DNA from 2 places in the Streptococcus sp. ALY_211 genome. Region 2 is predicted to be linked to the other one. Evidence: predicted binding sites of a transcription regulator. Region 2 holds the regulator's gene; the other holds the start of a gene.
What was found. The regulator CtsR, encoded in region 2, represses protease genes until heat stress. The targets are predictions, from matches to a motif close to TTGGTCAAAAAAGGTCAAANA.
Positions count from the first base shown of each region.

Region 1: the regulator CtsR is predicted to act here: its motif matches at 1,728-1,748, upstream of AC4HAJ_RS03565 (ATP-dependent Clp protease ATP-binding subunit).

Region 1 covers NZ_JBZFUN010000003.1:62,233-66,672, reverse strand. The annotation lists gene AC4HAJ_RS03575 (YkuJ family protein) at 202-432, opposite strand; gene argF (ornithine carbamoyltransferase) at 577-1,551, opposite strand; gene AC4HAJ_RS03565 (ATP-dependent Clp protease ATP-binding subunit) at 1,780-4,065, shown strand; gene AC4HAJ_RS03560 (NUDIX hydrolase) at 4,189-4,440, shown strand, end outside.
Region 2 covers NZ_JBZFUN010000002.1:114,706-119,145, forward strand. The annotation lists gene AC4HAJ_RS02510 (ATP-dependent Clp protease ATP-binding subunit) at 1-2,026, opposite strand, end outside; gene AC4HAJ_RS02515 (CtsR family transcriptional regulator) at 2,019-2,486, opposite strand; gene tsf (translation elongation factor Ts) at 2,627-3,667, opposite strand; gene rpsB (30S ribosomal protein S2) at 3,750-4,440, opposite strand, start outside.

The DNA.
Region 1 (4,440 bases), on a different contig from region 2:
TCCAAAAGAGCAGTAATAAGGATGAATTATTGTATATAGTTTAGCATAATTTGTATAAACATACAATAACTATTGATAAAAAATAAAAAAACAAGTCTATGACAAAAGTCCAGACTTGTTAACAGTTTTTTGTCCGACTCTCTTTTGATGGCTAATGCTCATTGTGAGAGTCTGTCGGAATACTATTTCTAGCTTATCTATTTAATAAATAAGATCATAGATTTCCATAGCGATGAGGTCAATGCTGTCAAATGTATATGTTTCACGAGCATTGACATCACGCAATGTGAAGACCGGTCCATTTTCTGGATCGTTAGCAAATGATACTTCTGCTACGACAACACCTTCGCGCTCAAAATTACGCTTCAAATTATTACCATCAGTGGCCATTAATTGAAGACGATCAATAATTCTCACCAAATGTGATTCCATATCGTTTCTCCTTAGCTAAGACACAGCTTTTATAACGAAGCTAGCCCCAATATGTTTTAATCTTTTTTATTTTACCATAAAGTCTGTTATTGTCATAGATGAAAGGTTAAAACATCTGTAAATTTCAGAAGCGGTTAGCCTCTCTTAATCACTTTTATAAGAATTATAGATAATAGCCTTGATCGCATGCATACGGTTCTCAGCCTCCTGAAAAATGTAGGGACTATATTTTTGAAAGACTTGGTCTGTAATTTCTAGCTCACTGTAGCCATATTTATCATAGATCTCTTGACCGATAATCGTCTGCGTATCGTGAAAAGCTGGCAGGCAGTGCATGACGATAAGATCAGGATTTTCAGCAGCCATGATTAACTCTTGGTTAACCTGATAAGGCAGCAGTAAATCGATCCTATCCTTAAAATCGACCTCTTCTCCCATGGATACCCAAACATCAGTATAAATAATATCTGCTCCCTTAACTTCTGCGACATCATCTGTTATAACTAGCTCGGAGCCTGTATTATGCTGATGAGCCAAGTCAATGATGGCTTGCTCAGGCTGCAGAGATTCAGGAGCAATAATTTTACAATCTATTCCCAAAATAGCTGAGGTCACTAACAGAGAATTGGCCATATTATTGCGTCCATCCCCCATATAAACCAGTTTTAAACCATCCAGATGGCCGAATGTTTCTTTTATGGTCAGAAAATCTGCGATCATCTGGGTCGGGTGCCAGGTATCCGTCAGGCCATTCCAGACAGGAACGCCTGAGTAGGTTGCTAAATCTTCTACATCGGCTTGCTTATAGCCACGGTACTCAATGCCATCAAACATAGAACCTAGGACTTTAGCCGTATCCCTTACAGATTCTTTTTTGCCTAGTTGGATTTCATTTGCACCTAAGTAGGTCACCTGCATTCCTAAATCTTGGCCTGCTACTGTAAAGGCTGAGCGAGTTCTGGTCGAAGCTTTCTCAAAGATCAGGGCAATATTTAGCCCTTCTAGGTACCTGTGGACTTGTTTATCCTTTTTTAGTTGCTTAAACTTAGCGGCTTGATCGATTAACTCTAGCAGCTCTGCTTTGGTGAAATCTACTTCTTTTAAAAATGACTTAGCCATATTCTTTCCTCATTTTTGTATTTTTATACATAAATATTAGCATTTTATCGAATTTTGTCAAGATTTTATTGAATTTTATACATATCTTGATGTTTTAGCACTCTCTTCTATCGACTGCTAATTTTCCGATCTTTTTACTTGCTTTCTAACCTGTGAATGATATAATGACATCATAAGATTTGACCTTTATTGACTATAGAGGCCAGTCAATCCTCAGGAGGTATTCCTATGTTATGTCAAAATTGTAATCTCAATGATGCTAGCATTCATCTATATACTAATGTTAATGGGCAGCAAAAGCAGATTGATCTTTGCCAAAACTGTTATCAAATTATGAAGTCTGATCCTGAAAATCTCATCAACCAAAATCCAAGTAATCAATCTATGGAATCTTTCTTTGATGACTTTTTCGGAGATTTAAATAACTTTCGTGCTTTCAACCAAGATTTACCCAATACACCGCCAACCCAAGCTGGATCTGGTGGTAATGGTGGAAATCGAGGAGGACAAGGTAACCGGCGTCGTCCTCAACAAGAAGCTCCTAAGCAACCTCAAGGTCTCTTAGAAGAATTCGGTATTAATGTTACAGAGATCGCACGTCAGGGTAATATTGATCCTGTCATTGGACGTGATCAAGAGATCGTGCGTGTTATTGAAATTCTAAATCGCCGTACCAAAAATAATCCTGTCCTAATCGGAGAACCTGGTGTGGGTAAAACGGCTGTAGTCGAAGGTTTAGCCCAAAAAATTGTCGAGGGCAATGTGCCACAGAAACTGCAGAATAAGCAGGTCATTCGTCTGGATGTCGTCAGCCTAGTTCAAGGAACAGGCATTCGTGGTCAGTTTGAAGAGCGGATGCAAAAACTTATGGAAGAAATTCGTCAGCGTCGAGATGTCATTCTTTTTATTGATGAGATCCATGAAATTGTCGGTGCAGGTGGTACCAGTGATGGTAGCATGGACGCCGGTAATATCTTGAAGCCTGCTCTAGCACGTGGTGAACTGCAGTTGGTTGGTGCTACAACCCTCAACGAATACCGTATCATTGAAAAGGATGCGGCGCTTGAACGTCGTATGCAGCCAGTTAAAGTAGATGAACCAACGGTGGAAGAGACGATCACTATTCTACGTGGTATCCAGCCTAAATACCAGGATTACCACCACGTCAAGTATACTGACGACGCTATTGAAGCTGCGGCTGTTCTTTCCAACCGCTACATTCAGGATCGTTTCTTACCCGATAAGGCAATCGATCTACTAGATGAAGCCGGTTCTAAGATGAATTTGACCCTCAATTTTGTCGATCCGAAAGAAATCGATAAGCGTTTGATTGAGGCAGAAAATCTCAAGGCTCAGGCAACGCGTGATGAAGACTTTGAAAAGGCAGCTTATTTCCGTGATCAAATCGCCAAGTATAAAGAAATGCAGCAGCATGAGTTGACTGATCAGGAGATTCCAGTTATTACTGAAAAGCATATTGAAGCCATCATCGAGCAAAAAACTAATATTCCAGTCGGTGAATTAAAAGAGAAAGAGCAATCGCAACTGGTCAACCTAGCTGATGATCTCAAATCTCATGTCATTGGCCAAGATGATGCTGTTGATAAGATTGCCAAGGCAATACGCCGTAATCGGGTCGGTCTAGGTTCCCCAAATCGACCAATTGGTAGTTTCCTCTTCGTTGGTCCTACCGGTGTAGGTAAAACTGAACTGTCTAAACAACTAGCTATTGAGCTCTTTGGTTCTGCAGATAGTATGATTCGCTTCGATATGTCTGAATACATGGAGAAACACGCTGTCGCTAAACTTGTCGGAGCTCCTCCAGGATATGTCGGTTATGAAGAAGCCGGTCAATTAACCGAGCAGGTGCGTCGAAATCCTTATTCTCTTATTCTCTTAGATGAAGTAGAAAAAGCTCATCCTGATGTTATGCATATGTTCTTACAAGTACTGGATGATGGTCGTTTGACTGATGGTCAAGGACGGACTGTCAGCTTCAAAGATACTATCATCATCATGACTTCTAACGCTGGTACTGGTAAGGTTGAGGCTTCAGTTGGTTTTGGTGCTGCCCGTGAGGGACGGACTAACTCTGTTCTTGGTGAATTGAGCAATTTCTTCAGTCCAGAATTTATGAACCGCTTCGACGGTATTATCGAATTCCAGTCTCTCAGCAAGGATAACCTTCTGCACATTGTTGATCTTATGCTTGCTGATGTCAACAAACGCTTAGCAAGTAATTCTCTTCACTTGGAAGTGACCGATAAAGTCAAAGAAAAACTAGTTGATCTTGGTTACGATCCTAAGATGGGGGCTCGCCCATTACGTCGTACAATTCAAGATCATATCGAAGATGCTATTACCGATTTTTACCTTGAAAATCCTCAGGAACACAATTTTAAAGCGGTCATGACATCAAATGGCAATATTGTGATCAAGGCTGCTAAAAAAGCGGAAGAAAAATCGATTGATGAGCCTAAAGAAACTAGCTCTATTACTCAGTCTGATAACTAATACAAAATAAAAAGAAGCTTAGATCCAAGTAGGTTTTAAGCTTCTTTTTATGAGCACTGGCCTTCATCTAAAAGTTTGGTATAATGAAAGGGACGATAATACTTTTAGAAACGAGGTGCTCGTATGAATCGGCAACCTATATTTGGTCAAAAACTGGAAGGACAAGACTATGTTGAGCGCTATGGTGTTTATGCGGTCATTCCAAATCAGGATCGCACTGAGATTATTCTAGTTCAAGCTCCAAATGGTGCTTGGTTCCTGCCTGGTGGTGAGATTGAAGCCAATGAAGATCACATGCAGGCTCTCAATCGGGAATTGCTTGAAGAGCTTGGTTTTAGCGCTCAGATCGGTTCTTACTATGGGCAGGCAGATGAA
Region 2 (4,440 bases):
CATCACGAAGAGCTGTTGCTCCTAAATTACTTGTCATAATGATTAAGGTGTTGGTAAAGTCAATTTTACGGCCTCGGCTATCTGTCAGGACTCCATCATCTAAAACCTGTAAGAGTAGATTAAAGGTATCTGGATGAGCTTTTTCAATCTCATCAAAGAGTAGAACTGAGTAGGGTTTCTGACGGACTTTTTCCGTTAACTCACCGCCTTCTTCGTAACCCACATACCCTGGAGGGGCACCGTTGAGACGGCTGGCTGCAAATTTTTCCATATACTCAGACATATCAAAACGTATCAGCGCCGACTCATCATCAAACAGCAGCTCGGCTAAGGCCTTAGCCAACTCTGTCTTACCAACACCCGTAGGCCCTAAAAACATGAAGGAGCCAATTGGGCGTTTACCAGTATGAAGACCAGATTGATTTCGACGAATAGCGTTGGCTACTGCTGAAATTGCTTTTTCCTGACCGATCACGCGCTTGTGTAATTCGTTTTCCAGGTTGAGGTAGCGCTTGCTGTCCGCCTGGGTCATCTTTGCTACTGGGATGCCTGAGAGCTTGCTCAGAGTCTTCAAAATATCATCCTCTGTAATCGGTGTTGGTTTTTGCTTGACACTTTTAGTCTCACTTTTAATCAAAAGATTGGCAACGGCGTCAAAGTTCCTCTCCAAGAGTGCCTTATCTACGGGAGTCAAAAATTCTGGTGCAGATTTTTTAATAGTATTCTGAACACCAGCACTAGCTTCATCCAAGAGATCAATCGCAGAATCAGGGAGATTTTTACTAGTAAGATAGCGATGGGCTGCTTTTACTGCCGTCATCATCACATCATCTGAGATAGTGACATTGTGGTAATCTTCATAACTCTTTTTTAAGCCACGTAAGATAGCATAAGCGTCCTCTATCTTAGGCTCTTCGATTAAAATTTTTGCAAAACGACGAGATAGGGCAGCATCTTTCTCGAGATGCTTAGAATACTCTTCTTGAGTCGTTGCACCTACCATGTGTAAACTGCCACGTGATAGAGCAGGCTTGAGGATATTGGCGGCATCAAGCGTACTGTCGATTCCGCTACCGGAACCCATGATGGTGTGAATCTCATCCACAAACAAAATGATATGACCATCTTCTTCGACTTCCGAAATGATCTGATTCATTCGTTCTTCGAAGTCACCACGGAAGCGTGTCCCAGCAATGACTGACATCATGTCGAGTTCCAAAACTCGAAAATCTGCCAATTCATAAGGCACCTCTCCTTGGACAATACGCTGGGCTAGACCGTAAGCTAGCGCTGTTTTCCCTACACCAGCATCACCTACTAAGATAGGATTATTTTTTGTTTTACGGCTAAGAATTTGCAGCATACGGCTGATTTCTTCATCGCGTCCAATCACTTTTTCGAGCTTTCCTTGAGCTGATAAAGCGGTTAAATCACGAGTAAAATCAGCTAATTCACCGGGGTTGCTCTGTCCCCCCATCATATTATTAAAGTTGCTATTACCTGATTTTTTAGGCTTACTAATGTCAAAAATTGCTTTGACTTGGTCTTTATCAAAACCTGCATAGCGTTCTAGTACCTTGCGTAGATCAAGCAATCTTGGTCGATTCTTGCCATCTTCCTGAGCAAGAAAGCCTACTTGCTCTAAAATACGTAAGGCAAGATTATCCCGTGTCAAAAGTATGGCCATAAGAATGTGCTCAGTTCCTACTTCCTTCGAGGATACTGCTACGCTAATTTTCTCACCATAGTCAAGCACACGCTTGAGAGCAGGTGAAGCAGGCAAGATGTCTCTCACTCCACCAACAGGAGAAGGCTGGCGGCGCATGACCAAACTGGCAGCTTCTTCGTAGTCATCCAAGTCGATCTGGTTATCAAAATCTCCCAGAGTCAGGCGGGCCACCGTGTCGTCAACATCCACCAAAGCTAAGAGAACATGCCAAGTCTCTAAGAGCTTGCTCTGAAAACGAGCCGCCTGATACTGGGCTCTATTGAAAACCTTTTGCATTTTTAAAGAGTAATTAGTCATAAGGATTTCCTTTTCTATCTAATCGCTGAATAATTTTCTTTAACATACGTGCACGAATTTCAAGTGCATCATCACCGAGAACGTCATCTAGCGCAGAGGCCAAAATAATATTGCCCTCCCGTTCGCTAATAATTTTTTCGTCATAAAGCTGTTGAATAATATCATTAAAAACTTGGCTGCTGATTGACTGGCCAATAGAGGTAGCCAAAGAGCAGAGTAAATGATGCTGATCAGAAAACGCCACCTTAGCAATGCGGATATAGCCCCCGCCACCACGCTTACTCTCAACAATATAGCCCCTACTTTCAGTGAAGCGAGTCTTGATGACATAATTAATCTGGCTAGGAACCACATCAAAGGAACTAGCTAGGTGTGAACGTTTTAACTCCGCAATACCTGTCTGAGCTAATATCTTTTTAATATACTCTTCAATATTATCCGATGTATTTTTTGTAGGCATATGAGTTTCCCATCCTGTCTTTGACTATCTTTGACTATTATACCTTAATTGTCAGCGTTTGGGAAGTAAAGGGCACTATATGCAAAAAGAGATTGGACAAATGTCCAATCTCTTAAACTATCTAGATATGCTCAATTAAATTAATTATTGAGCGCAGCTGCCATAGTTGCGGCAACTTCGTTTTCAAAGTCGTTAGCTGCTTTTTCGATCCCTTCACCAACTTCGAAGCGTTCGAAGGCAACAACTTTAGCATTGACTGAGTCAAGATAAGCTTCAACAGTCTTGCTATCATCCATGATGTAGACTTGTGCAAGAAGAGTATACTCTTGGTCAACCTTAGTATTGTCTAACATAAAGCGATCCATCTTACCTGGAATGATTTTATCCCAAATTTTTTCTGGCTTGCCTTCAGCTTGCAACTCTGCCTTGATATCTTCTTGCGCTTGTTCCAAAACTTCTGGAGTCAACTGGCTCTTAGAACCGTATTTCAAGTGTGGAAGGGCTGGTTTATTCACCATAGCACGACTTTCGTTGTCTTGATCGATCTTATGGTTTAATTGAGCCAACTCATCCTTGATGAATTGCTCATCCAATTGTGTATATGACAAGACTTTTGGACTCATTGCAGCAGCATGCATAGAGATTTGCTTAGCCAAGGCCTCATCACCACCTTCGACAACACTGATAACACCGATACGGCCACCGTTGTGTTGGTAAGCACCGAAGGCTTGGTCATCAGTCTTTTCAAGAAGGGCAAAGCGACGGAATGAAATTTTTTCACCGATCGTTGCTGTCGCATTAACATACGCTTCCTCAAGAGTTTCACCTGAAGCAGTAGTCAATGCAAGCGCTTCTTCATTGTTAGCTGGCTTACCTTCAGCAATCACTTTAGCTGTCTCGTTTACCAGCTCAACAAATTGAGCATTTTTAGCAACAAAGTCAGTTTCTGCATTAACTTCAACGACTGCTGCAACATTGCCTGACACGTAAACACCTGTCAAACCTTCAGCAGCTACACGGTCAGCTTTTTTAGCAGCCTTAGCCATTCCTTTTTCGCGAAGTAATTCAACCGCTTTGTCAATATCACCATCAGTTTCTACCAATGCCTTCTTAGCGTCCATAACGCCGGCACCAGATTTTTCACGCAATTCTTTAACAAGCTTTGCAGTAATTTCTGCCATGATTAGTCCTCCAATTATAATAGTTTAAATAATAAAGGGCTAGGGCTGAGCCCTGCCCTTTAGCTGTTTCTTGGGTTAAGAATTAGTCGTTGTCGCCTTCAACAACTTCAACAATTTCTTCCATTGAGTCAGCATTTGCTGAAGCAGCAGTCATTTCTTCCTCAACGGAACTGTCTTCACCTTGGTTTCCTTCGATGATCGCATCTGCCATCTTAGATGTAATCAATTTGACAGCACGAATAGCGTCATCGTTAGCTGGGATGATCACATCAATATCATCTGGATCAGTGTTAGTATCAACCATAGCTACGACTGGGATACCAAGTTTTTTAGCTTCTTTAACAGCGATTTGTTCCTTGTGTGGATCAACAACAAACATTACATCTGGGATGCGAGGCATGTCTTCGATACCACCCAAGAATTTTTCAAGACGAGCACGTTGTTTATTAAGAAGGGCTACTTCTTTCTTAGGAAGGACTTCAAAAGTTCCTTCTTCTTCCATGCGCTTGATTTCTTTGAGGCGAGCAATACGTTTTTGGATTGTGTTCCAGTTTGTCAACGTTCCACCCAACCAACGGTGGTTGATGAAGTATTGACCTGCACGCGCTGCTTCTTCAGCGATCGCTTCAGCCGCTTGTTTCTTGGTACCAACAAATAAGATAACCGCATCATTTGCTGCAGCATCACGGACAAAGTTGTAGGCTTGATCCGCTAATTTTACAGTTTGCTGGAGGTCGATAACGTGGATACCGTTACGCTCTGTGAAGATGTAT